2 regions of the Streptomyces asiaticus genome follow, and region 1 is predicted to be linked to the other one. Evidence: predicted binding sites of a transcription regulator. Region 1 holds the regulator's gene; the other holds the start of a gene.
The links. The regulator HrcA, encoded in region 1, represses chaperone genes, less so after heat shock. The targets are predictions, from matches to a motif close to TTNGCACTCNGNNNNNCNGAGTGCNAA.

Region 1 (14,632 bases):
CGCGCGGACAAGGGTTATCCGGGGGGCCAGTTGAGCCCGCGGCCGCCCAGGACGTGGGCGTGCGCGTGGAAGACGGTCTGACCGGCGCCGGAGCCGGTGTTGAACACCACGCGGTAGCCCGTCTCGACGAGCTTCTCATCCGCGGCGACCGCACCCGCCTCACGCAGCACATCCGCGGTGACCTGCGGTTCGGCCGCCGCGAGTGCGGCCGCGTCCGGGTGGTGCACCTTGGGGATCACCAGGATGTGCGTGGGCGCCTGGGGGTTTATGTCGCGGAATGCGACGGTGGTGTCCGTCTCGCGGACGACGGTGGCCGGCACCTCCCCCGACACAATCTTGCAGAACAGGCAGTCGGCCTGCGGTTCTCCCGCCACCGGTGGCTCCTCAAGGATCGTCGGCACGTACGGTCCGGATGGTACCGGGAGGGCCTGCCGACGGAAGCGATCGCGGGTTATTCGCTCCGGCCGCCGCCTCCGGTGCCGCCCTTACCGTCCTCACCGGCGCTGTCGGCGGCACCGACCTGGCCGGTGCCGCCCTCGGTGGTCGGATGCTCCCAGGGGTGGCTGCGGGTCGGCTCGGGGGCCTCCGTGGTCCGGTGCTCCCAAGGGTGGCTACGGGTCGGCTCCGGGGCCTCGGTCGTCCGGTGCTCCCAAGGGTGGCTACGGGTCGGCTCGGGGGCCTCCGTGGTCCGGTGCTCCCAGGGGCGACTCCGGGTCGGCCGGGGGCTCTCGGTGTCCGAACCGCCGCCCTGGCACTCCCCGATCACATTCGCCTCGAAGACCTTCCGGCCGTCCACCTGGCCGGTCAAGTCGCCCCGGACGCAGTGGTCCTCCCGGACGTAGGTGACCCGGCCCCTGATCCTGACGTCCTTGTCGTTGTCGGTCCTGCCGTGGCAGTCCACCCGTGCGTCGGTCTCCCCGGCCCGCTCGCTCTGCGAGGGCGAAGCGGCACCCGCCGTACGGCCGTGCCGGAACTCGGCGTTGCAGCTCATCCAGCGGACGCCGACACCGCCCCGCTCCAGCGCCTCGGTGGCGACCTGGTCCGTGGTGATCGCGATCGTCACGGAGCTGATGCCGCCGCCCGTGGGCTCACATGCCGTCACCGCGACCACCGCCGCGCCGACCGCCGCGACGGCGAAGAGCGTCCGTCCCCCTCGTGCCCGCCGTGCCCACCGTGCCCGTCGTGCCTGCCTTGCCTGGCTCAATACCCCCATAGGGGATAGGTTCCCATCGGCCGACGCGAACCGGAAGGCCGTCCTCGGCCAGGTGCGGACGTACCCGGGGAGGGGCCCCGGGGGGCTCTCACCCCGCTCCGGAGGGGCCCTCAGCCCCAGCGGCCGGTGCGGCCGAGCAGCAGCGCGGCGGCCGCCGTTCCGGCCGTGGAGGTGCGCAGCACGCTCGGGCCCAGCCGGTACGGCAGCGCGCCCGCCTCGGCGAAGGCCGCCAACTCCTCCGGGGACACGCCTCCTTCGGGCCCGACGACCAGTACGATCTCGCCACTCGTGGGCAGTTGGGCCGTCGCGAGCGGCTCGCCGCCCTCCTCGTGGAGCACGGCGGCGAATCGGGCCTCGGCGAGCAGCCGGGTTACCTGCCGGGTCGTCATCGCGTCCGTGACCTCGGGGAAGGTCAGCCGACGGGACTGCTTGCCCGCCTCGCGCGCGGTCGACCGCCACTTGCCGAGCGCCTTGAGGCCGCGCTCGCCCTTCCACTGGGTGATACAGCGGGCGGCCGACCACGGCACGACGGCGTCCACGCCGGTCTCCGTCATGGTCTCCACCGCCAGTTCGCCCCGGTCGCCCTTGGGCAGCGCCTGGACGACGGTGATCCTCGGGTCCGGGGCCGCCTCCCGGCGCACCTCGTCCACCGCGACCTCCAGCCGGTCCTTGCCCTCCACGGCCGCCACGGTGCCCTGGACGCCCGTACCGTGGCCGTCCGTCAGCACGACCGGCTCACCGACGCGCAGCCGCCTTACGGACACCGCGTGGCGTCCCTCCGGACCCTCCAGCCGGACCCGGGCCCCCGCGGCCGCGCCCGCCAGGGAGTCGGCCACGAACACCGGGGCGGTCACGACACCGCACCCCACTGGGGCTGAAGGCCCAACGCGGCCCGAGCCGCGTCGAGTTCCACCGCGAGCGTCTCCACCAGCCGCGCGGCGGGCAGATCACGCGCCAGCCGGTGGCCCTGCCCGGCCCACAGCGCCATCCCCTGGGGGTCACCCGCCTTGGCGGCCGCCTTACGGAGGCCGGAGGTCATGTGGTGCAGCTGGGGGTAGGCGGCGGGCGCGTACGGGGCGTGCTCGCGCATGAAGCGGTTGACCAGGCCCCGGGCCGGGCGCCCGGAGAAGGCGCGGGTCAGCTCGGTGCGGCCGAACAGCGGATCCGTCATCGCCTGCTTGTGCAGGGCGTTCGCCCCGGACTCGGGGCACACCAGGAACGCGGTCCCCAGCTGGGCCGCGACCGCGCCCGCGGACAGCGCGGCGGCGATCTGCGAACCGCGCATGATCCCGCCCGCCGCGATGATCGGGATCTGGACGTACTCACGGACCAGCGTGATCAGCGACAGCAGCCCGAGCCCGACACCCATCCCGTCCGCGGCCGGGTCATTGCTGTACGTGCCCTGGTGACCGCCGGCCTCCACACCCTGCACACAGACGGCGTCGGCGCCCGCCCACTGGGCGGTCTGCGCCTCGACGGGCGAGGTCACGGTGACGACCGTACGGGTGCCGACCTTGGCGAGGGCGTCGAGGACGGCGCGGGTCGGGCAGCCGAAGGTGAACGAGACGACCGGAACGGGGTTGTCGAGAAGCACGGCGAGCTTGGCGTCGTACGCGTCGTCCGAGCCCGACTCCGGGTCGCCCAGCGGGGTCTCGTACCAGGCCGCCTCACCCGCGAGCCGCTCGCCGTAGGCCGCGACGGCGGCCGGGTCGGGGTTGGGCGGCTGCGGCATGAACAGATTCATGCCGAAGGGCCGGCCGGTCAGCCCCCGCAGCTGTTTGATCTCCTCATACATCGCCTCCGGCGTCTTGTAGCCGGCGGCGAGGAAACCGAGGCCACCGGCCTCGGAGACAGTGGCGGCGAGCTGCGGGCAGGAGGCTCCACCCGCCATCGGCGCCTGCACGATCGGGTACCGGTAAAGATCGGTCAGCGCGGAGGACATGGCCACATCGTGTCATGCCCTCCGCACCAGCTCACCACCGGATCAAGGGCGTCGCGAGCCGATTCCCGGCCGGAACGCCTACCGTCCGTTGAACGCGTCCTTCAGCCGCGAGAACAGCCCCTGCTGCCCCGGCTTGCCGCACTCCCCCGGGGGCCAACCCCCGTACCCCCGGCCGAAGCGCCTACCGTCCGTTGAACGCGTCCTTCAGCCGCGAGAACAGCCCCTGCTGCCCCGGCTTGAACTCGCCGGTCGGGCGCTCCTCGCCGCGCAGCTTGGACAGCCGCCGCAGCAGCTCCTCCTGCTCCGGGTCGAGCTTGGTCGGGGTGGTCACCTCGACGTGCACGATCAGGTCGCCCCGGCCGCCGCCGCGCAGATGGGTGACGCCGCGCTGGTGCAGCGGGACCGACTGGCCGGACTGGGTGCCGGGTCGGATGTCGATCTCCTCCAGGCCGTCCAGCGTCTCCAGCGGCACCTTGGTGCCGAGGGCCGCCGCGGTCATCGGGATCGTCACCGTGCAGTGCATGTCGTCGCCGCGCCGCTGGAAGACGGGGTGCGGCACCTCGTGGATCTCCACGTACAGGTCGCCCGCCGGGCCGCCGCCCGGTCCGACCTCGCCCTCACCGGCCAGCTGGATCCTGGTGCCGTTGTCCACACCGGCGGGGATCTTCACCGTAAGGGTGCGCCGCGAGCGGATCCGGCCGTCGCCCGCGCACTCCGGGCACGGGGTCGGCACCACGGTGCCGAAGCCCTGGCACTGCGGGCACGGCCGCGAGGTCATGACCTGGCCCAGGAAGGACCGCGTCACCTGGGAGACCTCACCGCGGCCACGGCACATGTCACAGGTCTGCGCCGAGGTGCCCGGCGCCGCGCCCTCGCCGCTGCACGTCGTGCAGACGACCGCGGTGTCGACCTGGATGTCCTTGGTGGTCCCGAACGCGGCCTCGCTGAGCTCCACGTCCAGCCGGATCATCGCGTCCTGACCGCGCCGGGTCCTGGAACGCGGACCGCGCTGCGAGGCGGTGCCGAAGAACGCGTCCATGATGTCGGAGAAGTTGCCGAAACCCGCGCCGAAGCCGCCGGCGCCACCGCCGCCCGGCCCGGCGTTCGGGTCCCCACCCAGGTCGTAGACCTGCTTCTTCTGCGGGTCCGACAAGACCTCATAAGCGGCGTTGATCTCCTTGAACCGCTCCTGGGTCTTCGGATCCGGGTTCACGTCCGGATGCAGCTCTCGGGCGAGCCGCCGGAATGCCTTCTTGATCTGGTCCTGCGAGGCATCACGAGGCACGCCCAGGACTGCGTAGTAGTCCGTCGCCACTTACGACTCCGCCAGGATCTGTCCGACGTAACGTGCCACTGCGCGTACCGCTCCCATCGTTCCGGGGTAGTCCATGCGGGTCGGTCCGACCACGCCGAGTTTGGCGACCGCCTCGTCGCCGGAACCGTAGCCGACCGCGACGACCGAGGTGGCAGTCAGCCCCTCGTGAGCATTCTCATGCCCGATCCGCACGGTCATACCCGAGTCCTTGGCCTCGCCCAGCAGCTTGAGGAGGACGACCTGCTCCTCGAGTGCCTCCAGAACGGGCCGGATCGTCAGGGGGAAATCATGCACGAAACGCGTGAGGTTCGCGGTGCCGCCGATCATCAGCCGCTCCTCGGTCTCCTCCACGAGCGTCTCGAGCAAGGTCGACAGCACGATCGAGACGGTCCCCCGGTCCTCCTGTTCGAAGGACTCCGGAAGATCCTGCACCAACTGCGGCACATCCGCGAAACGCCGCCCCACGACCCGGCTGTTGAGCCGGGCGCGCAGATCGGCGAGCGAATCCTCGGTGACCGGGGTGGGGCAGTCGACCATGCGCTGCTCCACCCGCCCGGTGTCGGTGATCAGCACCAGCATCACCCGGGCCGGGGCCAGCGGGAGCAGCTCCACATGGCGCACCGTCGAACGGGTCAGCGACGGATACTGCACCACCGCCACCTGCCGGGTCAGCTGCGCCAGCAGCCGGACCGTGCGCCCCACCACGTCGTCGAGGTCGACCGCACCGTCCAGGAAGTTCTGAATGGCCCGCCGCTCCGGGCTGGACAGCGGCTTGACTCCGGCCAGCTTGTCCACGAAGAGGCGATAGCCCTTGTCCGTGGGGATCCGCCCGGCGCTCGTATGCGGCTGGGCGATGAACCCCTCGTCCTCCAGAGCGGCCATGTCGTTACGCACCGTGGCCGGGGAGACCCCCAGCCGGTGCCGCTCGGTGAGCGCCTTGGAGCCGACCGGCTCCTCCGTCCCCACATAGTCCTGGACAATGGCACGCAGCACCTCGAGTCTGCGTTCGCTGAGCACCCCGCGCACCTCCAGTCCAGCGGTCTCATCAGGTCGTCCGTCTGGCACTCACCGGGCACGAGTGCCAGAGCCCCTCCGCCAGTGTACGGCGGGGTGCGGTGGCATGGGCAAGAGCCGCCGTCGGCAGCAACTCTCCCCCATCCCCATTGAGCTAGCGTCGCGGTATGGAGACGTGTTGGGAAGAGGCGGGCTGGGAGCGGCTCGCGCCCGGTGTGGCCCGCCGTCGGATGCCGGAGTGGGACGAGACGGTCGGCGTGGTCGTCGGACGGACCGACATCCTCGTCGTGGACACCGGCGCGACCCTGCGCGCCGGGGCCGAACTGCGCTCCGGGATCACCCGGCTGACCGGCCGCCGCCCCACCCGGATCGCGCTCACCCATCCGCACTTCGACCATGTCCTGGGCTCGGCCGCCTTCGCGGGCTGCGAGGTCTACGGAGCCACGGGCCTGGACGAGCTGCTGCGCCGTGAGCGGGAGACGCTGCGCGAGGACGCGATCCGCCACGGGGTGGACCGGGACGCCGCCACCGAGGCAGTGGACCATCTGGCCTCCCCGCACCACCTGGTCTGCGGGGAGCTCAGCCTCGACCTCGGCGGCCGTACGGCGCTGCTGGCCAATGTGGGGCCGGGCCACACCGCCCATGACCTGGCCGTCCTGGTGCCCGGCCGGCCCGAGGTGGTCTTCTGCGGCGATCTGGTGGAGGAGTCCGGGACGCCCCAGGCCGGGCCCGACGCGATCCCCGGCCACTGGCCCGCCGCCCTCGACCGGCTGCTCGCCCTCGGCGGCGCGGACGCGCGGTACGTCCCGGGGCACGGCTCCGTGGTGGACGCCGCGTTCGTACGGGCCCAACGCGACGAACTGGCCGCCCGCTTCGGCGTGTCCGGCTAGCCGTCGCTCTAGGCGTTCGCCTAGTCGTTCGCCCGGTTGCGCGTCTGCGGGAGCGGGTGGCCGTCGCGCGCTATCGTCATCCGGATGCGACAGTACGACCCGGACCTGACCCCGCCCTGGAAGCGGCAGCGGCCCGCTCCCGAGGTCCCCGCCGAACCGGACCTCGTCGTAGAGGAGGTCACCACCGGATTCTGTGGTGCCGTGATCCGCTGTGAGAAGACCGCCCAGGGTCCGACGGTCACTCTGGAGGACCGCTTCGGCAAACATCGCGTCTTCCCCATGGAGCCGCGCGGTTTTCTGCTCGAGGGGCGTGTCGTCACGCTCGTCCGCCCGCGTGCGGCGGCCCCCAGCGCGCCGCGGCGCACGGCCTCGGGGTCGATCGCCGTGCCGGGAGCCCGTGCGAGGGTCGCCCGCGCGGGGCGCATCTATGTCGAGGGGCGCCATGACGCGGAGCTGGTCGAGCGGGTCTGGGGCGACGATCTGCGCATCGAGGGTGTCGTCGTGGAGTACCTGGAGGGCGTCGACGACCTGCCCGCCATCGTCGACGACTTCGCCCCCGGCCCGGACGCCCGGCTCGGCGTCCTCGTCGACCATCTGGTGACGGGCTCCAAGGAGTCCCGTATCGCCGCGCAGGTCACCGGCGAGCATGTGCTGGTCCTCGGCCACCCCTACATCGACATCTGGGAGGCCGTGAAGCCGTCCTCCCTCTCCATCCCGGCCTGGCCGACGGTGCCGCACGGCCAGGACTGGAAGAAGGGTGTCTGCCGCGCCCTGGGCTGGCCGGAGAACACCGGGGCCGCCTGGCAGCGGATCCTGTCCTCGGTCCACTCCTACAAGGACCTCCAGCCGGAGCTCCTGGGGCGGGTGGAGGAGCTGATCGACTTCGTGACGGCCCCACGGGGCTGACGGCCTCCGTGAGGGGCTGACGGTCTCCGTACGGGCTGACGGTCTCCGTACGGGCTGACGGTCTCCGTACAGGGCTTGACGGCCTCCGTACGGCCCTATGGCTCCCGTACGGGCTAATGGCCTCCGTACGGGCCAAGTGGCCGTCGTACGGGCTGACGGCCGCCGTAAGGGCTCCCGTACGGGCTGACGGCCCCGCCCCGCCTCAGTCCACCAGGTCCCGCACCACCGCGTCCGCCAGCAGCCGCCCCCGGAGCGTGAGCACGGCCTGCCCGCGCCCGTACGGCTCCGGCTCCAGCAGGCCGTCCTCCAGGGCCCGTGCCGCGGCCGCCGCCCCGGCCGGGCGCAGCAGCTCCAGCGGGCAGCCCTCGGCCAGCCGCAGCTCCAGCAGGATCCGCTCCACCCGGCGCTCCTCGGCGGACAGCAGCTCCCGGCCCGCGCCGGGCGACCGGCCCTCGCCCAGGGCCTGTGCGTACGCCCCGGGGTGCTTCACGTTCCACCACCGCACGCCGCCCACATGGCTGTGCGCGCCGGGGCCCGCGCCCCACCAGTCGGCGCCGCGCCAGTACAGCTCGTTGTGGCGGCAGCGCCCGGCGGGCGAGGTGGCCCAGTTGGAGACCTCGTACCAGGCGAACCCGGCGGCCGACAGGGTCTCTTCGGCGATCAGATAGCGGTCCGCGTGCACATCGTCGTCGGTCATCGGCACCTCGCCGCGCCGGATCCGCCGCGCCAGCTGGGTGCCCTCCTCCACGATCAGCGCATACGCCGACACATGGTCCGGGCCCGCCCCGAGGGCCGCCTCGAGTGAGGCGCGCCAGTCCGCGTCGCTCTCCCCCGGCGTCCCGTAGATCAGGTCCAGGTTCACATGGCCGAATCCGGCCGCCCGCGCCTCGGCCACACACGCCTCGGGCCGCCCCGGGGTGTGCGTACGGTCCAGCACCTTCAGGACGTGCTGCCGGGCGCTCTGCATGCCGAAGGAGATCCGGTTGAAGCCCGCATCCCGCAGCTCCGCCAGATACCGCGGATCGACCGACTCCGGATTGGCCTCGGTCGTGACCTCGGCCCCCTCGGCCAGCCCGAACTCATCCCGGATCGCCCCCAGCATCCGCCCGAGGTCCGCCGCCGCGAGCAGGGTCGGGGTTCCGCCGCCGACGAACACGGTCTCCACGGCCCGCGGGTCGTCCCCCAGCACCTTCCGCGCCAGCCGCACCTCCTCGACGACCTGCTCGGCGTAGTTGTCCCGCGAGGCGAGCACACCGCCGGAGCCGCGCAGCTCACTGGCGGTGTAGGTGTTGAAGTCGCAGTAGCCGCAGCGGGTGGCGCAGTACGGCACATGCAGATAGAACCCCAGCGGCCGCCGCTCCGCCCCCGCCAAAGCGGTCGCGGGCAGTGCGCCGTCCTCGGGCATGGGCTCACCATCAGGCAGTACGGAAGGCATGCCCCCATTGTCCGGCACGCCCGCCGCCACTCGGGACCGCGAGACGGCGCCCGGACGCCGGGGGCCGTGGCGTCCGGGCCCACGGGGCGTCCGGCGAACCACGCGGGGCTCCGCGTAGCGGTGCTTTCCCCTCCCCGCCCCTTCCCGATACCAGGGGCTCCGCCCCTGGACCCCGGCGCCCGGGGGCGGAACCCCACCACGCGGCGGAGCCGCACATCGATGCCGCGGGAAGGGGCGGAGCCCCGGGCCCGAGGTCTGGGGGCGGAGCCCCGGGTCTGGGGTCTGGGCCCGGAGCCCCCGGTCCGGGGCCTGAGCGCAGAGCCCCCGGTCCGAGGTCTGGGCGCGGAGCCCCGGGGCCCGGGATCTGGACGCGGAGCCCCGGGTCTGGGGCCTGGGCCCGGAGCCCCCGGTCCGAGGCCTGAGCGCAGAGCACCCGATCCGGGACCTGAGCGCAGAGCACCCGGCCCGGGACCTGAGCGCGAAGCCCCGGGGTCCGGGACCTGAGCGCGAAGCCCCCGGTCCGGGGCCTGAGCGCAGAGCACCCGATCCGGGACCTGAGCGCAGAGCACCCGGCCCGGGACCTGAGCGCGAAGCCCCGGGGTCCGGGACCTGGACACGGAGCCCCGGGTCTGGGGTCTGGGCGCGGAGCCCCCGGCCCAGGACCTGGACACGGAGCCCCCGGCCCAGAATCTGGGCGCGGAGCCCCCGGACCGGGTCTGGGGGCGGAGCCCGCGGACCAGGATCTGAGGCGGAACCCCCGGACCGGGGTCCAGGGGCGGAGCCCCGGTTGTGGGAAGGGGCGGGGAGGGGAACAGCCCGCCGCAGGCGTCACCACCCGCCGGACGCCCCTAGAGCACCGGACGCGCCCTAGAGCACCTTCAGGACCAGCATCGCCAAATCGTCGTCCGGCGGATCCGCCGCGAACTCGTCCACCGCCCGGCGCACCCGCTCCGCGACCTGCCGCGCGCTGAGCCCCGCGCACAGCGCGAACGTCGCCGCCAGGCCGTCCTCGTCGTCGAACTGCCGGTCGCCCGATCGGTGCTCCGTCACCCCGTCCGTCACACAGAGCAGCGTTTCCCCGGGCGCCAGATCGAACGATTCACTCTCGTACGACACATCGTCCACAACGCCCAGCAATATCTGCGGCGCCGCCACCGTCTGCACCTCGCCGTCCGGCCGCAGCACGAGCGGCAGCGGATGCCCCGCGCTGGCCAGCGTGCAGCGCGCCCCCAGGCCGTCGCCCAGCGGCTCCAGCTCCCCGTACAGCAGCGACAGGAACCGCGCGACCCCGCCGCCCGCCGACAGCCCCGCGCCGCCGACCAGGCCGCCGTCCACCAGCTCCACGACCCCGGCGGGGCCTCTCACGGCCTCCACACCGGCCACCACGGCCTCCGCGGCGCCCTCGACGGCCTGCTCCACCGCCTCCTCGCCCAGCAGCTGGTTGAGCCGGTCCAGGACCTCTCCCACGCCGTACCCCTCGCGGGCGAGCAGCCGCAGCCAGGGCCGGACGAGGCCGGTCACCACGGCCGCCTCCGGGCCGTTTCCGCAGACGTCGCCCAGGACGAAGCACCAGCGGCCGTCACCGGCCGGGAAGACGTCGTAGAAGTCGCCCCCGGCCGAGATCTCGCCGGTCGGCTCGTACACCACCGCGGACTCGACCCCGGGGATCCGCGGGATCACAGACGGCAGCAGCCCGCGCTGGAGCACCCGGCTGATGGTCGCCTGGCGGGTGTAGCGGCGGGCGGAGGCGAGCGCCAGGGCGACGCGGCGGGCGAAGTCCTCGATCAGGCCGACCACTTCGGCCGGCATCCGCACCAGCCCGGCCCGCCCCAGCAGCAGCGTGCCGAGCGCGCGGCCGCCCGCCACCAGCCGGCACGCGAGGGCCGCGCCACCGGGCCCGTACGCGGCGGGGTCGGCCGGCCAGGGCCACTCCACGGCGCCGCCGCGGACGGCGGTGGGCACATGGGGCGGCTCCTTCTCCAGCACCTGCCGCAGGCCCTCGATGCGCCCCTCGCTGGCGTGCCAGACCCGGGCAAGACGCGGCGGACCGCTGGTGGAGTCGAGCCAGATCGCGCACCAGTCGGCGAGCCGGGGCACCAGCAGCTGTCCGGCGAGCGAGGTGACCATGTCCTCGTCGAACTGCCCGGCCAGCAGATCGGACGCCTCGGCGAGGAAGGAGAGCGCGCCGCGCTGGATCCACTCGGGGTCGCGGCGGACCGGGACGAGGCCCTGCCAGGGCGCGACGATCTCGACGGCCTCGACGGCCTCCTTACGGTCGTCACCGACGGGCCCCAGACCCTCAGGGACGACCCCCGGCCCGAAGCCGCCGTCCGGCCCGGCCACGGTCGCGTTCGCCGCGTCCACGGCATCCATGGTGTCCACGGCGGCCGCGGCGTCCATGAAGGCCGAGCCCATGCCGCCCGCGGCGGCCGGGCCCGTGGGCGCCACCGCCATCTGGAACCACACCGACTTGGTCGCCCGCCGATAGGTCGTCCCCCAGGACTCGGCGACCTCGGCCACCAGCCGGAGCCCATGGCCCCCGGCGTACTCCGGCGGCTCGTCCGCACCCGGCGGATCGCCGCGCACCACCCGGGTGGGATGGTGATCGGTCACCTCCACCACCAGGGACGGCGGCTCGCCCTCGCGGTCCGACACATCCAGCGCACAGCTCACCTCGACGGCGGTGCCGGCGTGCACCACCGCGTTGGTGACCAGCTCGCTCACCAGCAGTACGGCCTCGTCCGCCACCTGGTCGGTGACCCGGTCGGCGGCCGGGACCTCGAGCGCGGCCCAGTCGGCGAGGGCGGCGCGGACGAACCGGCGCGCGGCCGAGGCCGCGAGCGGACTACAGGGCAGGCTGACGCGTGCCGATGCGCTGGTACGGACGGGGCCGACCCCACCCCCGACCGGTAGAACCACCCCACCGCCCTCAACCGACCCACCAGAAGTGGCAGAAGATGACGTCCCCACTGTGCGGCTCCTGAAGAAGCTCCGTCATAACGCCGTATCCGTAACCGTATCCGGCACGGACAGAGTGACAGACGGACCGCCCTCATATGCACCGGGTTACGCAAGTGAACCGCGATAAGGGGAAAATTCATGTGTCCGGCGGGCCGGTCAACCCGAAATCCGGTGGGGGGTCGTATCCTTGCCCGTTAAACCTCTCGCGCGCCCGCGTACATGTCCTCGATCAGGTCCTTGTACTCACGCTCGACGACCGGGCGCTTGAGCTTCAGGCTGGGCGTCAACTCCCCGTGCTCCACGTCCAGATCGCGGGGCAGCAGCCGGAACTTCTTGATCGTCTGCCAGCGCTGCAACCCGTCGTTGAGCCGCTGCACATGGCCGCCGATCAGCTCCCGCACCTCATCGGTGTCCACGACCTCCGCGTAGGTCTTGCCGCCGAGGCCGTGGTCGCCCGCCCACTTCATGATCGTGGGCTCGTCGAGAGCGATCAGCGCGGTGCAGTAATTGCGGTCGGCGCCGTGCACCAGGATGTTGGAGACGAACGGGCACACCGCCTTGAACTGGCCCTCGATCTCCGCCGGGGCCACATACTTGCCGCCCGAGGTCTTGATCAGGTCCTTCTTGCGGTCGGTGATCCGCAGATAGCCGTCGGGGGACAGCTCGCCGATGTCCCCGGTGTGGAACCAGCCGTCGGATTCCAGCACCTGCGCGGTCAGGTCCGGCAGCCCGTGGTAGCCCTGCATGATGCCGGGGCCGCGCAGCAGCACCTCGCCGTCATCGGCGAACCGCACCTCCAGGCCGGGGAACGCCTTGCCGACCGTGCCGGTGCGGTAGTCCGCCGGGTTGAGGAAGCTGGCGGCGCTGGACTCGGTCAGACCGTAGCCCTCCAGGATGTTGATTCCGGCGCCCGCGAAGAAGTAGCCGATGTCGGGCGCGAGCGCGGCGGAGCCGGACACCGCGGCCCGCAGCCGGCCGCCGAACGCCTCGCGCAGCTTGCCGTAGACCAGCTTGTCGGCCACCGCGTGCTGGGCCCGGAGGCCGAAGGGCACGGAGGCGGTGCCGGTGCGGCGGAAGTTGTCCTGAGAGACCCTGGCGTAGTCCCGGGCGACCTCGGCCGCCCACTGGAAGACCTTGTACTGGGCCGACCCGCCCTCGCGCGCCCGCTGGGCCACCCCGTTGTAGACCTTCTCGAAGATCCGCGGCACGGCACACATATAGGTCGGCCGGACCACCGGCAGATTGTCGATGATCTTGTCGACCCGGCCGTCCACCGCCGTGGTGTGGCCGACGTAGATCTGCCCCGCCGTCAGCACCTTGCCGAAGACATGCGCGAGCGGCAGCCACAGGTACTGCACATCGTCGGGGAAGAGCAGTCCGTCCTGATTGCCGATCACAATGGCCATGTAAGACCAGGAGTCATGCGCCAGGCGTACGCCCTTGGGGCGCCCGGTGGTACCGGAGGTGTAGATGAGCGTCGCCAGCTGATCGCTGCGCAGGGCGTCCATCCGCTCCCGTACGGCGTCCGGCTGCCCTTCCAGCAGGGCCGCGCCCCGCTTCTCCAGCTCGGTGAGCGAGAGCACCCAGCCCTCGGGGTCGTCCGCGGCGGGGACCGCGTCGTCGGCCTGGATCACCACCACATGGGCCAGCTCGGGGAGTTCCTCGCGCTGCGCCCGCACCTTGGCGAGCTGCGCCGCGTCCTCGGCGATCAGCACCCGGCTGCCGGAGTCGGAGAGGATGAAGGAGGTCTCGTCGGCGTTGGTGGTCGGGTAGACCGTGGTGGTGGCCGCGCCCGCACACAGCACGCCGAGGTCGGCCAGGATCCACTCCACCCGGGTCGAGGAGGCCAGCGCCACCCGCTCCTCGGGGCGGATGCCCAGATCGATCAGCCCGGCGGCGATGGCGAAGACCCGATCCGCGCTTTCCCGCCAGGTCAGCGGCCGCCACTCATCGGGGCCCGTGCCCGAGGCAGGAGGCACCGGATAGCGGTAGGCCTCCTTGTCCGGTGTCGCCTCGACTCGCTGGAGGAAGTGCGTCGCCAGGGACGGCGGCCGGTTCTCGAGCAAGTTCTGTGTGTCGGTCACGGCATCCTCCGGGGCCCGCATCATTGCTTGGTGACTCGCGAGTAACCTTCGAGTAGGTGATCAGGGTAGGGGCCGAATCCGTACGGCGTAAGGGGGCCGGGTCACGTTGTTCTCACGAGATGCCCAAGAGAAGCCCCGGAAGGCGGCGGGCCCGGCGCATCCATCACGCCAGGCCCGCTGACCACGCTGTCCCCGGCGGGCGGTTCCTCCCGTCCCGGTGGGCGATATCCGCTTCTTCGCCTTGATCTACTTCTTGGCCTTGGAGTCCTTACCGCCGTCGGAGTCGGAGGACAGCACCGCGATGAAGGCATCCTGGGGCACCTCCACGCTGCCGACCATCTTCATCCGCTTCTTGCCTTCCTTCTGCTTCTCCAGCAGCTTCCGCTTACGGGAGATGTCACCGCCGTAGCACTTGGCGAGGACGTCCTTACGGATGGCACGGACCGTCTCACGGGCGATCACCCGGGAGCCGATGGCCGCCTGGATGGGCACCTCGAAGTTCTGCCGCGGGATGAGCTCGCGCAGCTTGGCGACCAGCCGGACACCGTACGCGTACGCCTTGTCCTTGTGGGTGATCGCCGAGAACGCGTCCACCTTGTCGCCGTGCAGCAGGATGTCGACCTTGACCAGCTCGGAGGTCTGCTCACCGGTGGGCTCGTAGTCGAGCGAGGCATAACCGCGGGTCTTGGACTTCAGCTGGTCGAAGAAGTCGAAGACGACCTCGGCGAGCGGCAGGGTGTAGCGGATCTCGACCCGGTCCTCGGAGAGGTAGTCCATGCCGAGCAGCACCCCGCGGCGGTTCTGGCACAGCTCCATGATCGCGCCGATGAACTCGCTCGGGGCGAGGATGGTGCCCCGTACGACCGGCTCGT
Region 2 (14,632 bases), 1.2 Mb from region 1:
GGTCGGCGGGCTGAGCATCGCGAACATCGCCGGGGTACCGGCCGGGGCGTTCCTCGGGCAGCACGCGGGGTGGCGGGCCGCCTTCTGGGCGGTGGCCGGGCTGTCGGTGGTCGGGCTGGTCGGGGTCGTCGCGCTCGTACCGCGTACGGAGGTGCCGACCGGGGACGACCAGCCGCGGCTGCGGGCCGAGTTGCGCATCTACCGCGACCGGCAGGTGTGGCTGGCGCTGGCCGCCACCGCGCTGAGCGGTGGCGCGGTCTTCTGCCTGTTCTCCTACCTCGGGCCGCTGCTGACGGACGTGGCGGGGCTGGACGAGGGCTGGGTGCCGACCGTGCTGGCGCTGTTCGGGGTCGGCGCGCTGCTGGGTACGGTGATCGGCGGGCGGATCGCGGACGCGCATCTGTTCGGCACGATGTTCTGGGGCATCGTCGCCTCGACGGTCGTGCTGAGCGCGCTGGCGCTGACCGCGCACAGCGCGGTCGCGGCGGTGACCTTGGCGCTGATGCTCGGCTTCACCGCCTTCTTCACCGCGCCCGCGCTCAACGCCCGGATGTTCAACCTCGCCAACGCCGCGCCCACGCTCGCGGGCGCAACGAACACCTCAGCCTTCAACATCGGCAACACCGTGGGCCCGTGGCTCGGCGGCCTCGTCATCGACGCGGGCTGGGGCTACCCGGCCGTGGCCTGGACGGGCGCGGCCCTCGCCGGTACGGGCGCGGCGACGACGGCCGCCGCGATGCGGGTGCACCGGGCGGAGGGCGCGTCCCGCGTCATCGCCACATCGGCCTCCTCGGCGGGCAGGGAAGCGGCCCACGACCTGGCCGCTGACCCGTCGCGCACCACGCGCTGAACAGGCGCCCGCCTCGCTGCGCGGGCTGCGGCAACACCGCCCGCACACGCCCGCACACGCCCGCACACGCCTGCACACGCCCGCACACGCTCGTGGGCACGAGCGGCGGCGCGGCACCGCGCGCGGCGAGGGCGCGGACCCGCGCGCGGACCCGCGCGCGACGAGGGCGCGGCGAGGGCGCCGTGCGGCCGGTCGGAGAGCGGCAGAGCGGCGAGGCGGCAGAGCAGCGAGGCGGCAGAGCGGCAGAGCAGCCGGTCGGCAGAGCGGCAAGGCGGCAGAGCGGCAAGGCGGCAGAGCGGCAAGGCGGCAGAGCGGCAAGGCGGCAGAGCGGCAAGGCGGCCGCGGGCCCGCCCATTCCGGTCAGTCGGCGCCCGCGGCCCGCTTGGGTCGGCGGAGGCCCGCGGCCTTGAGGCGGCGGAGGAGTTCCTTGCTGCCGACCTCCTCCGCACCCGCCCGTACCGCCTTCGCGTACAGCTCGCTCGGCACGTCGTAGTGGTCGCGGTCGAAGCCTCGGCGCGGGGCGCCGATGCGGGCGGCGAAGGCGTGGAGTTCGGCGTAGGAGGCATCGCTGACGAGGTGGGACCACAGGCGGCCGTGGCCCGGCCACGCGGGCGGGTCGATCAGGACGGCCATCAGAGGGTGGTGCCCAGCGATCCCACGGGCGCCACCGCGACCGCCGTCTTGCCGCAGACCCAGTGCGGGTCGGGGCCCAACTCGGGCTCCACGTCGAGGGCGTGGAGGTCGCCGCCCGTGGTGCAGACGGGGCACAGCGGCCAGCGGCCGTACCGTTCCAGCAGGGCGTCCTGGACGTCCTGGGCGACCAGACCGGCCACGTACGCGGCGCCCTCCGGCCATTGCTCGACCCACCACCGCCGGTGCGCGATCGCGTCTTCGACCAGCGAGACGATGTCGGCGCGGGCGACCTCCCCCGCCGCGAGGTCGGCCAGGACGAGAGCGCGGGCCGCGTGCAGTGCCTGTTCGAGCTTCATGGGTCCCATTGTCACCTTTGCTTCCTCCTGTCGCCTGTTCGCTTCGCCCGCGGGCCCGGTCCGTCCCGGGCCGGTCCGTCCCGACTCGGTCCGTCCCGGCTCGGTCCGTCCCGGCTCGGCTCGGCCCGCGACCGTTCGATTCCTCCGCCTCCCGGCTGCCCCGTCCGTCTCGGCTGCCCCGTCCGTCCCGGCTACCCCGTCCGTCCCGGCTACCCCGTTCGTCCTGACTGCCCCGTCCGTCCCGGCTACCCCGCGCCCGCTCGCCGACCCGCCGCGTCGTCGTCCGGAGGGTTGACCGGCACCGTGGCCGGAAATAGTTTTCGCTGGTGAGTAGCGATCTGAAGGAAACTTTCATGCCTCCTCCGCAGCCCGACGCCACACCACCCACACCAGCACCCACACCGCCCACACCCCTCGCCCCACCCGCCCCTGCCGCCCTCGCCGCCAAGGTCCGCACGTTAGCCCCCTCCATGACCCGGTCCATGCACCGCGTCGCCGAAGCCGTGGCCGGCGATCCGGCCGGTTGCGCGGCGCTCACCGTCACCGGGCTCGCCGAGCGGACCGGTACCAGTGAGGCCACGGTCGTCCGCACCTCCCGGCTGCTCGGCTACCCCGGATACCGGGATCTGCGCCTCGCGCTCGCCGCGCTCGCCGCCCAGCAGGCCGCCGGCCGGGCCCCGGCCGTCACCGCGGACATCGCGGTGGACGATCCGATCGCCGACGTGGTCACCAAGCTGGCGCGGGAGGAGCAGCAGTGCCTCGCCGACACCGCCGCCGGGCTGGACACCAGCCAGGTCGAGGCGGCCGTCTCGGCGCTGGCCGCCGCCCGCCGGATCGATGTGTACGGGGTCGGGGCGTCCAGCCTCGTCGGCCAGGACCTGGTCCAGAAGCTGCTGCGCATCGGGCTGATAGCCCACGCCCACGCCGATCCACACCTCGCGGTCACCAACGCGGTCCAGCTGCACTCCGGCGACGTCGCCATCGCGATCACCCACTCCGGGCGTACGACCGACGTCATCGAGCCGCTGCGGGTGGCCTTCGAGCACGGGGCGACCACCGTCGCGATCACCGGACGGCCGAACGGCGAGGTCGCGCAGTACGCGGACCTGGTGCTCACCACCTCCACCGCCCGCGAGAGCGAGTTGCGCCCGGCGGCCATGTCCAGCCGGACCAGCCAGCTGCTGGTGGTGGACTGCCTGTTCATAGGGGTCGCCCAGCGGACGTACGAATCGGCGGCGCCCGCGCTCTCCGCGTCGTACGAGGCGCTCGCGCACCGCCACGATCCGCGTCCCGGGCACCGCTGAGCCCGGCCGGTCCCGCCCGACGGCCCCTCCGCCCGACGGCCCCTCCGCCCGACGGTCCCGCCGGCCGGTCCCGCCCGCGCGCTCCCACCCCCGATACCGGTCGCTGTTTCGCCCGGTGACCGCCCTTCCAAGTCACCGTCACCCCCACCCTCACGCTGACGTACCGGAAAGAGCCGCTTCGCCATGACTACCGCCGACTCCGCACAGCTCCGCGCCCAGCTCGACACCCTGACTACCGAGGCGTTCCGCCCCGAACTCGCCGAGATCGATCGGCTCGAAACCCTCGAGATCGCCCGGATCATGAACGCGGAGGACGCCGCCGTCCCCACCGCCGTCGCCGGCCAGCTCCCCCGTATCGCTGCCGCCATCGACGCCATCGCCACGCGGATGTCCCGTGGCGGCCGCCTCCTCTATACGGGCGCGGGCACCGCAGGACGGCTCGGGGTGCTCGACGCGAGCGAGTGCCCGCCCACCTTCAACACCCGGCCCGAGCAGGTCGTCGGGGTGATCGCGGGCGGCCCGGACGCCATGGTGACCTCGGTCGAGGGCGCGGAGGACAGCGCGGAGCTGGCCGCCCGGGACCTCGACCGGCTCGGGATCGGGCCCGACGACACCGTGGTCGGCGTCTCGGCCTCCGGCCGCACCCCGTACGCCGTGGGCGCGGTCGAACACGCCCGGCGGCGCGGCGCGCTCACCGTGGGGCTGTCCTGCAACGCCGGTTCGGCGCTCGCCGCCGCGGCCGACCACGGCATCGAGATCATCGTGGGGCCGGAGCTGCTCACCGGCTCGACCCGGCTGAAGGCGGGCACGGCCCAGAAGCTGGTGCTCAACATGATCTCGACCATCACCATGATCCGGCTGGGCAAGACCTTCGGGAATCTGATGGTCGATGTGCGCGCCTCCAACGACAAGTTGCGCGCCCGTTCGCGGAGGATCGTCTTCCTGGCGACCGGCGCCTCCGACGAGCGGATCGAGAGCGCGCTGGCGGCCACGGACGGCGAGGTGAAGAACGCGATCCTGACCATCCTGGGCGAGGTGGACGCCCCGACCGCCGAGAAGCTCCTCGCCGAGGCGCACGGCCATCTGCGCGCCGCCCTGGAGGCCGCCACGGGGTAAGCCCCTCATCTGAGCACGGGGCCCGGATACGCCGTCTGGGCACGGGGCCCGGATACGCCGTCGGGGCGGCACCCCTGGGAGAGGGTGCCGCCCCGACGTTCGGACGGTACGACCGACCGGCGAGCGAACGCGCCGAGTCGATCAGAAGTCCATGTCACCGCCCGGCATGCCGCCCGGAGCGCCCGCCGGGGCGGCCTTCTCCGGCTTGTCGGCGATGACGGCCTCGGTGGTGAGGAACAGCGCGGCGATCGACGCGGCGTTCTGGAGCGCGGAGCGCGTGACCTTGGCCGGGTCGATGATGCCCTCGGCGATCAGGTCCACGTACTCACCGGTCGCGGCGTTGAGGCCGTGACCCGGGGTCAGGTTGCGCACCTTCTCGACCACGACGCCGCCCTCGAGACCGGCGTTGACCGCGATCTGCTTCAGCGGGGCCTCCAGGGCCAGGCGCACGGCCTGGGCACCGGTGGCCTCGTCGCCCTCGAGCTCCAGCTTCTCGAAGACCGAGACGGTCTGGAGCAGGGCCACGCCACCACCGGCGACGATGCCCTCCTCGACGGCGGCCTTGGCGTTGCGCACCGCGTCCTCGATGCGGTGCTTGCGCTCCTTGAGCTCGACCTCGGTGGCGGCACCGGCCTTGATGACGGCCACGCCGCCGGCCAGCTTCGCCAGGCGCTCCTGGAGCTTCTCGCGGTCGTAGTCCGAGTCCGAGTTCTCGATCTCGGCGCGGATCTGGTTGACGCGGCCCTGCACCTGCTCGGTGTCGCCGGCGCCGTCCACGATCGTGGTCTCGTCCTTGGTGACCGTGATCTTGCGGGCACGGCCGAGCAGGTCGAGACCGGCGTTCTCCAGCTTGAGGCCGACCTCCTCGGAGATGACGGTGCCACCGGTAAGGATGGCGATGTCACCGAGCATGGCCTTACGGCGGTCACCGAAGCCCGGGGCCTTGACGGCGACGGACTTGAAGGTGCCACGGATCTTGTTGACGACCAGGGTCGCCAGGGCCTCGCCCTCGACGTCCTCGGCGATGATCAGCAGCGGCTTGCCCGACTGCATGACCTTCTCGAGCAGCGGGAGGAGGTCCTTCACGCTGCTGATCTTGGAGTTGACGATCAGGATGTACGGGTCGTCGAGCGACGCCTCCATACGCTCCATGTCCGTCGCGAAGTACGGGGAGATGTAGCCCTTGTCGAAGCGCATGCCCTCGGTGAGCTCGAGCTCGAGCCCGAAGGTCTGCGACTCCTCGACGGTGATGACACCTTCCTTGCCGACCTTGTCCATCGCCTCGGCGATGAGCTCACCGATCTGGGTGTCGGCGGCGGAGATGGAGGCGGTGGAGGCGATCTGCTCCTTGGTCTCCACGTCCTTGGCCTGCTCGAGGAGCTGGGCGGAGACGGCCTCGACGGCCTTCTCGATACCGCGCTTGAGCGCCATCGGGTTGGCACCCGCGGCGACGTTGCGGAGGCCCTCCTTGACCAGCGCCTGGGCGAGGACGGTCGCGGTCGTCGTGCCGTCACCGGCGACGTCGTCCGTCTTCTTCGCGACCTCCTTGACCAGCTCGGCGCCGATCTTCTCGTACGCGTCCTCGAGCTCGATCTCCTTGGCGATGGACACACCATCGTTGGTGATCGTGGGGGCGCCCCACTTCTTCTCGAGGACGACGTTGCGGCCCTTGGGGCCGAGGGTGACCTTGACGGCGTCGGCGAGCTGGTTCATCCCGCGCTCGAGGCCGCGCCGCGCCTCCTCGTCGAACGCGATGATCTTGGCCATGTGAAGTGGTCCTCCCAGAGACGGGGTGGATTGCTCCGGACCGCGCTGGCGCCCGCGACGGACGACCTGCCTGCCGCGCGGTTCCTTACCCCGCATGGCCTGGCGGGCCTCACCGACCCGGTCCTTCTGTCACTCTCAACGTCAGAGTGCTAACGCCAATGATTAGCACTCGGACCCATCGAGTGCAAGCGGCATTGCACTCATGCGCCCTTGCGCCAAGCCGCTGATGATCAGCGCGGACACGCCGAAGGGTCCGTACCCTGTTCGGGGCACGGACCCTTCAGATTTGTTCGTTTCAGCTGCGTCGCGTCGGCGCGTCAGCCTACGGCCACGCGGACCATGTCGGCCTGCGGGCCCTTCTGACCCTGCGAGATCTCGAACTCGACCCGCTGGCCTTCCTCGAGGGTGCGGTACCCGTCCATCTGGATCGCGCTGTAGTGGACGAACACGTCCGCACCACCGTCGACCGCGATGAAGCCGTACCCCTTCTCCGCGTTGAACCACTTGACGGTGCCCTGAGCCATTCCTAACTCCCCTATTGCTGGCCCTTGCGCAGGACCGCACTCCGCGGACCCGGGTCAGACCTCACCCCCCGGATGTGGGGGGTGTGCGCCGGAACGCGTCGACCGCCGCTGAATGTATCCGTCCCAACGCCCTCTGCAACAGGTCAATCGGACGAGAATTCTGGGCACGGCCGAACGGTTAAAAGTGAGAAATTATGTGAAGTTCGGGCAAGCCGGGCCGGACACAAGGAACCAACCCGACAATTCGCGCTCACACTTTACGCACAACTTGACGAGTTCTCATATGTGGCTCCGACCCCGGAGCCGTCGGGGAATCCGGGCAACTGTATCGCGATTCCACACACGGAATCGCCCCGTCCGGTTGTCCCCGGACGGGGCGATGCCAAAGGTGAGGAGGGGGGCGCGAGGTCAGCAGCCGCCCGCGACCGCCGGGATGATCGAGATCCCGGCGCCGTCCGGGGTCGCCGTGGCCAGGCCGTCGGCGAAGCGGACGTCGTCGTCGTTGACGTAGACGTTCACGAAGCGGCGGAGCTTGCCGGTGTCGTCCAGGACGCGCGCCGAGATGCCCGCGTGGTTCTTCTCCAGGTCCGCCAGGACCTCGGCGAGGGTCGCGCCCTCGGCCGGGACCTCGGCCTGACCGCCGGTGTAGGTGCGGAGGATGGTCGGGATTCGGACGTTGACGCTCATGCGAGGCCAGCCTCTCGGAACGAGTCAAGGGTGGGGCGGATGATGGCGGAGGGACCCGTGGTGGGGGCCACCGCGTCGAGGGTCTTGAGGCCGTCGCCGGTGTTGAGCACGACGGTCGTCAGGGACGGGTCGAGCAGACCGTCCTCGATCAGCTTCTTGGTCACGCCGACGGTCACACCGCCCGCGGTCTCCGCGAAGATCCCCTCGGTGCGGGCCAGCAGCTTGATGGCGTCGACGATCTGCTCGTCGTTCACGTCCTCCACCGCGCCGCCCGTACGGCGGGCGATGTCCAGGACGTACGGGCCGTCCGCGGGATTGCCGATGGCCAGCGACTTGGCGATGGTCCGCGGCTTCTGCGGCCGGACGACGTCATGGCCGGCCTTGAAGGCGGCGGAGACCGGGGAGCAGCCCTCGGCCTGGGCGCCGAAGATCTTGTAGGGCCGGTCCTCGACCAGACCGATCGCGATCAGCTCCTTCAGCCCCTTGTCGATCTTGGTGAGCTGGGAGCCGGAGGCGATCGGGACGACGATCTGGTCCGGCAGCCGCCAGCCGAGCTGCTCGCAGATCTCGTACGCCAGGGTCTTGGAGCCCTCGCCGTAGTACGGCCGCAGATTGACGTTGACGAAGCCCCAGCCCTCACCCGCAGGGTCGCCGATCAGCTCGCTGCAGAAACGGTTGACGTCGTCGTAGGTGCCCTCGATGCCGACCAGCTCACCGCCGTAGACCGCGGCCATGACTACCTTGCCCGCCTCCAGGTCGTGCGGGATGAAGACGCAGGAGCGGAAGCCCGCGCGGGCGGCCGCGGCGCCCACCGCGCCGGCGAGGTTGCCCGTGGAGGAGCAGGAGAGGGTGGTGAAGCCGAAGGTGCGGGCGGCCTGGACGGCGATGGCGACGACCCGGTCCTTGAAGGAGTGGGTCGGGTTCCCGGAGTCGTCCTTGATGTGCAGCTCACCGGTGACGCCGAGCTCACGGGCGAGGTTGTCGGCCTTGACCAGCTGGGTGAAGCCGGGGTTCAGGCTCGGCAGATCCGCCACGTCCGCGGGGACGGGCAGCAGCGGGGCATAGCGCCAGATGCTGTTCGGACCGGCCTCGATCTGCCGGCGCAGCCCCTCCGGGTCGCCGGCCGGGAGCTCGTACGCGACCTCGAGGGGCCCGAAACAGGCCTCACACGCGAAGATCGGACCCAGCTCGAAGCGCTCACCGCACTCCCGGCAGGACAATGCGACGGCGGGGCCGAAGGCACCGGAGGTGGAGGAGGTCGTTGAGCTTTCTACTGACTGCACAGCCATGGATGGCGAGGCCCTTTCTCCTCATCTTCCTCGCGACGCATTTCGCCACGAGACGGAATTGGCACCTTCCCGAGCTGGGAGCCTCGCTGCGGAATGCGAGATCAGCTGGAGGGTTGCCGGGGCTTCAACGGGCCGTTCCCTCTGCCCCTCTGGATGAGCGGTATGGCACCGGGCGGACCCGGGGCGTTTGTCAGCACCAGCGTCGTCAGTACGTCGGTAAACGTCGAGGTCGACCCCGACATACGACGGCCATGTGCGTTGTTCAAGACTGTAACCGAAGGCCCGGATGGTTGAGGTAGCCGTCCGATGCGCGAGATGGGTCACAGCGACCACAACAGGGAGACACACAGGTGCTGGATGAGGTGGAGCGCTGGCTGAAGCGCCGCTCCTGGTCTGCCGACGACCGTCCGCTGGATCGCCTGCTGGCCGCGAAGCGGTCCGCGGCGACGACGGTGAGCGTGGTCCTGCCCGCCCTGAACGAGGAGGCCACGGTCGGCGAGATCGCCGACACGATCCGGCGTGAGCTGATGGGCGAGGCGATGCCGCTGGTGGATGAGCTGGTGGTGCTGGACTCCGGTTCCACGGACCGCACCGCCGAGGTCGCCGCGGCGGCGGGCGCCACCGTCGTCCCCCGCGACTCGCTGCTGCCCCGGCTGCCCGCGCTGCCCGGCAAGGGCGAGGTGCTGTGGCGGTCCCTGCTGGCCACCAGCGGCGACATCGTCTGCTTCATCGACGCCGACCTGCGGGAATTCGAACCGCGCTTTGTCTCGGGGATCATCGGTCCGCTGCTGACCGACCCCACGCTGCACCTGGTGAAGGGCATGTACGACCGCCCGCTCGGCGAGATGGCGGGCCAGGGCGGCCGGGTCACCGAACTGGTCGCCCGCCCGCTGCTGAATCTGCACTGGCCCCAGCTGGCCGGATTCGTCCAGCCGCTGGGCGGCGAGTACGCGGCGCGCCGCTCGCTGCTGGAGCGGCTGCCCTTCCCAGTCGGCTACGGCGTCGAGCTCGGGCTATTGGTGGACGCGCTGCACACGGTGGGGCTCGACGCGCTCGGCCAGGTGGACATCGGGGTGCGCAAACACCGCCACCAGGACGGGCAGGCGCTCGGCCGGATGGCGGCCGCGATCTACCGCACCGCGCAGCTACGGCTGGCCCGGGGCCACTTGGTGCGGCCGCGGCTGACCCAGTTCGACCGGGGCGAGAACGGCTTCGAGCCGCGCACCACGGCGGTGGACACCGAGGAGCGGCCGCCGATGATCGAGGTCCCGGAGTACACGGCGCGGCGCGCGGCGTGACGCCGGGCCGCGGCTGGGCGCCCACGGAGTGACGGCGGCTGGTCGCCCACGGCTCGGCGCCCGCGGCTCGGCGTCCGCGGAGGGTGGCGCCTCGGCGTCCACGGCTCGGCGTCCGCGCGGGATGGCGCCTCGGCGCTTACGTGGCCGGAACCGGAATAGCACCTACGGGGCAAGAAACCGTACGTACGTTTGCGCGGGGCCGCGTCTGGCTAGGCTCGCGACATGGCAGTTCCGCGCACCGCCCCGATCCTGGTCGCGTCCAACCGCGGCCCGGTCTCGTACACCCTGGCCGAGGACGGCTCGCTCACCGCCCGGCGCGGCGGTGGCGGGCTGGTCTCCGGGCTCAGCGCGATCGGCCCCGAGTCGGGCGGGGTGTGGGTGTGCGCGGCGCTCGGCAAGGGCGACCGCGAGGCGGCCCGGCGGGCCGGGGACAGCCATCTGAACCCCGGTGACACCGGCGGCCAGCAGGTGCGGATGCTCGACATCGCGCCGGACGTCTTCGCCGCCGCGTACAACGGCGTCGCCAATTCGGTGCTGTGGTTCGTCCACCATCTGCTCTACCAGACCCCGGTCGAGCCGGTCTTCGACGCGGAGTTCGCCGAGCAGTGGGCGGCCTACGAGAGCTATAACGCGGCCTTCGCGGACGCGCTCGCCCAGGAGGCGGTGGACGAGGCCGTCGTCCTGGTGCAGGACTACCACCTGGCGCTGGTGCCCGCGATGCTCCGCGAGCGCCGCCCCGATCTGCGGATCGGTCACTTCTCCCACACCCCGTGGGCCCCGCCGGACTACTACCGGCTGCTGCCGGACGACGTCGCGGCGGGTGTGCTGCGCGGCATCCTCGGCGGCGACCGCGCCGCCTTCCTCACCGAGCGCTGGGCCACCGCCTTCGCCGACTGCTGCGCGGCGGTGCTGGGCGCGGAGATCGTCCGCGACGGCGACGGTAGCGGTGGCGCTAGCGGTGGCGGTGGCGGTGGCGGCAGGGTGACGGCCGTGCGCTTCGAGGGCCGGGAGACCCGGCTGGGCGTCCACGGCCTGGGCGCCGACGCGGACTTCCTGCGGGAGCGGTCGCGCCAGCCCGATGTGGACGAACGGCTGAGCACTCTGCGGGCGCAGATCGGGCCGGGCCGGAAGTCGATCGTCCGGGTGGACCGCACCGAGCTGTCCAAGAACATCGTGCGCGGGCTGCTGGCTTACCGGCGGCTGCTGGAGACCCGCCCCGAGTGGCGCGAGCGCGTGGTGCACGTCGCGTTCGCCTACCCCTCGCGCCAGGACCTCGCGGTCTACCGCGACTACACCGAGCGGGTGCGGCGGATCGCGGACGAGATCAACGAGGAGTACGGCACGGAGGGCTGGACCCCGGTCGCCCTGCATGTGAAGGACGACTTCGCCCGGTCCCTCGCGGCCTACCGGCTGGCGGACGTGGCCCTGGTCAACCCCATCCGGGACGGGATGAACCTGGTGGCCAAGGAGGTCCCGGTGGTCTCCGGGCGGGGCTGCGCGCTGGTGCTGTCCCGGGAGGCGGGCGCTTACGCCGAGCTGGGCGAGGACGCGCTGGTGGTGAACCCGTACGACGTGGAGGGCACGGCCCGCGCGCTGCATGAGGCGCTGCGCATGAGCGACGACGAGCGCGCGGACCGCACGAAGCGGCTCGCCGCCGCGGCGACCGCGCTACCGCCACAGGCATGGTTCCTGGCGCAGCTGCGGGCGCTGTGACGGCTCGGTCCGGGTGAGTAGCGTGACCCGGGCGCCAGGCGCGGCCCGGCTTACGGGCGCGGCCCGGCTTACGGGCGCGGCCCGGCTTACGGGCGCGATCCGGCTTACAGGCGCGATCCGGGCGCCTGACACGATCCGGGTGCCTGACACGATCCGGGTGCCTGACACGATCCGGATGCCGGGCGGGCGCTGTCCCGCCCAGCCCTACGCGGCTTCGTCGCTGACGGCGGCCGCCAGAGCCGACAGCAGGTCCACCACGCCCGCCGGACCGTCGACCACCAGGTCGGCCCGTTTCGCGAGCTCGGTCACCTCCGTGCTGCCGCTGCACACCAGCAGCCCCGGCACACCCTCCTCGCGCAGCCGCTCCACCGCCGCGAACGCGGCCAGGTCGCCCAGGTCGTCGCCCGCGTAGAGCACGGCTTCCGCGCCCGTCCGTCGTACGTAGTCGATGAGCGCGACGCCCTTGTCCATGCCCGGCGGCCGCAGCTCCAGCACCAGTCGGCCGGGCTCGACGATCAGCCCATGGCGCTCGGCGAGCGCGTGCAGCGGCGCGCGCAGCCGCTCGAACGTGGCCTGGGGGTCCTCGGCACGGCGGGTGTGGACGGCGACGGCGCGGCCCTTGTCCTCGATCCACGTACCGCGCGAGGCGCCGTGCTCCTCGAGGACGGCGGGGAGTTCGGCCTGGACGGCGGCGACGCCGGGGTGCGGGTCGGGCGCCTGGACCTCGCCGCTGCCCGCGTCCCAGCGCTCGGCGCCGTAGAGGCCGAGGACGACGAGCCCGTCCAGCCCCTCGGCCCCGGCGAAGCCGCCGTACCGTACGGCGATCTCGGCCGGGCGCCCGGTGATCACCGCGACCGAGCGGATCCGCGGGGCCAGCCGGGAGAGCGCGGGGACGGCGCCGGGGTGGGCGCGGGCCTGGTCGGGGTCGGGGACGATCTCGGCGAGGGTGCCGTCGAAGTCGAGTCCGACGACGGCGCGTCCGGGCCGTGCGAGGAGGGCGACGAGGCCCTCACGACCGGCGGAGGTGGTGGGTACGGGGACGGGGTGACTTCCCATAGCGCTGCCCATGGCAGCGACCCTACCGGGCCCGGCAACACGTCGGGCTCCGCCCGGCCGTCCCCCCGGTGAACGCGCCACGGACGCCCAGCCGGTGAACGACCCCCGGGCGCCCGGCCGGTGAAGGGCTTGCGCGTGCCCGGCCGGCGAACGCGCCACGGACGCCGACCGGTGAACGGCCCCACGGCCGCCCCACCGGTGACCAGCCCCCACGATCGCCCCGCCGGTGAAGGGCCCCGCCCCCGCCGGTGCAGGGCCCCGCCCCCGCCGACGCACGGTTCCGGCCGTCCCGTCAGCGACCGGTTCCCGCCGTCCCGTCAGTGCACGGGTCCGGCCGTCCCGCCCCGAGGCGCGTCAACGCCTTCCGCGGCGCTCGTCCCTGATCCGGCGCAGCCGGTTGACGGTCACCGGGTCGTGCTCCAGGGCCCTGGGGTCGTCAAGCAGCGCGTTCAGCAGCTGGTAGTAGCGGGTCGGGGAGAGGCCCAACCCCTCCCGTATCGCCCGCTCCTTGGCGCCGGGGCCCGGCCAGCCGCGCCGTTCCACGGCGAGGACGGCCAGGTCGCGCTCCGACAGCCCGGCATCCGCGCCCGGCTCCTCTTCCCCGACCTGGTCGGCGGGGTCTTCGGAAGGGCCGGGGTCGGGCGTGTCCACTGTCATGCCCCCGCATTCTCCATGGCGTCTGTCATGCCCCGGCATTCTCCATGGCGTCTTCATGCCCCCGCATTCTCCATGGCGTCGGCCTCGCGCTGGATCTGGCCCAGCACGCTCGCCGGGTCGCCGCCCTTGGCCACGGTCGAGCCGATCTTCTGCTTGATCAGCTTGCTGACCTCCGCCCAGGAGGTCTTGTCGGCCGGGTAGAACTCCGCGGTCTCCAGCTCGTCCAGGAACCGCCACAGCCGCTTGTACTCACGGTCGCCGAGCATCGTCTGCTCGACGGCGGTGGTCACCGGCAGCAGGTCGTACTCGGTGACGAAGTCCAGCACGTTGTTCTCGGTGTAGACGAAGTCGAGGAACTTCCCGATCTCCTTACGGTGGCCGTTCTGCTTGAAGGCCATCAGCCAGTCGGCGACGCCCATCGTCGACGGGGACTTGCCCCTGCGGCCGGGCAGCGGCGCGGTGCCGTAGGCGATGCCGTGGCCGGACGCCTGCTGCATCAGGGTGGGGTGGCCGTTGAGCATGCCGACCTCGCCGCGGGCGAAGGCGTCGAAGGTGTCCTGCCGGTTGGTGCGGGCGGGGGAGCCGGGGCCGGTGAGGTCCGCGCCGACGAGTTCGTCGCGCAGCCATTCGAAGGCCTCGATGTTCTGGGTGGAGTCGATGGTGTAGCTGCCGTTGGGGTCGGTGTAGCCGCCACCGCCGCTGAGCATCCACATCATGGTCTCGGCCTGGCACTCCTCGGGGCCGAGCGGCAGCCCGTACGGGATCTTCACCCCGTTGGCCTTGAGCCGGACGGCCGCCTCCTTGAGCTCGTCCCAGCTGGTGGGGGCGGAGGATATCCCGGCCCGGTCGAAGAGCTTCTTGTTGTAGAAGAGCAGCCGGGCGCTGGCCACGAACGGCACTCCGTACTGCACCCGCCGCACCTCACCCGCATGGGCGATCGAGGTGATGAAACCGGCCTGGGTGGGGATGGAGAGCATCTCGTCGGCGCGGTAGAGCTTGCCCTGCGCGGCGTAGTCGGCGTACGCGCCGATCTGTGCGATGTCCGGGGCCTGACCGTTCTTGACCATCTCGGCCACCCGCCGGTCCACCTCGGTCCAGCTGTAGACCTTGACGTCGACCTTGAGGCCGCTGTTCTTGGCCTCGAAGGCCCGGACCACCTTGTTCCAGTACTTCTGAGAGCTGTTGGCGATGCTGTCGCCGTAGTCGGCCGCGACCACCTTCAAGGTGACATCACCGCCGGAGCCGGAGCCTTCGCTGCCGCAGGCCGTGAGTCCTGGTGCCGTCGCCACCGCCGCGACACCCGCCGTTGTCAGACCCAAGAACCGTCGCCGCTGCACCGCTGTTTTCCCACCCTATGGCTTGTTTCATCCTCAAGGGTCCTC

Region 2: groL (chaperonin GroEL) is a predicted target of HrcA. The motif match lies at 6,189-6,215, and genes of this name have one in related genera.

What each region holds. Positions count from the first base shown of each region.
Region 1 covers NZ_JAGSHX010000006.1:2,830,882-2,845,513, forward strand. Annotated here, with positions in the region: gene KHP12_RS19610 (ribonuclease Z) at 1-11, opposite strand, end outside; gene KHP12_RS19615 (histidine triad nucleotide-binding protein) at 15-374, opposite strand; gene KHP12_RS19620 (hypothetical protein) at 452-1,213, opposite strand; gene KHP12_RS19625 (16S rRNA (uracil(1498)-N(3))-methyltransferase) at 1,324-2,067, opposite strand; gene KHP12_RS19630 (nitronate monooxygenase) at 2,064-3,155, opposite strand; gene dnaJ (molecular chaperone DnaJ) at 3,337-4,470, opposite strand; gene hrcA (heat-inducible transcriptional repressor HrcA) at 4,471-5,487, opposite strand; gene KHP12_RS19645 (MBL fold metallo-hydrolase) at 5,652-6,374, shown strand; gene KHP12_RS19650 (DUF3097 domain-containing protein) at 6,459-7,280, shown strand; gene hemW (radical SAM family heme chaperone HemW) at 7,483-8,715, opposite strand; gene KHP12_RS19660 (SpoIIE family protein phosphatase) at 9,583-11,634, opposite strand; gene KHP12_RS19665 (AMP-dependent synthetase/ligase) at 11,871-13,760, opposite strand; gene lepA (translation elongation factor 4) at 14,007-14,632, opposite strand, start outside.
Region 2 covers NZ_JAGSHX010000006.1:4,065,713-4,080,344, forward strand. Annotated here, with positions in the region: gene KHP12_RS24520 (Cmx/CmrA family chloramphenicol efflux MFS transporter) at 1-850, shown strand, start outside; gene KHP12_RS24525 (DUF4031 domain-containing protein) at 1,211-1,483, opposite strand; gene KHP12_RS24530 (DUF8819 family protein) at 1,483-1,839, opposite strand; gene KHP12_RS24535 (MurR/RpiR family transcriptional regulator) at 2,166-3,143, shown strand; gene murQ (N-acetylmuramic acid 6-phosphate etherase) at 3,327-4,259, shown strand; gene groL (chaperonin GroEL) at 4,401-6,026, opposite strand; gene KHP12_RS24550 (cold-shock protein) at 6,344-6,550, opposite strand; gene KHP12_RS24555 (MoaD/ThiS family protein) at 6,959-7,237, opposite strand; gene thrC (threonine synthase) at 7,234-8,526, opposite strand; SAM riboswitch class I at 8,545-8,686, opposite strand; gene KHP12_RS24565 (glucosyl-3-phosphoglycerate synthase) at 8,877-9,824, shown strand; gene KHP12_RS24570 (alpha,alpha-trehalose-phosphate synthase (UDP-forming)) at 10,047-11,537, shown strand; gene otsB (trehalose-phosphatase) at 11,742-12,593, opposite strand; gene KHP12_RS24580 (DUF3263 domain-containing protein) at 12,948-13,250, opposite strand; gene KHP12_RS24585 (extracellular solute-binding protein) at 13,304-14,587, opposite strand.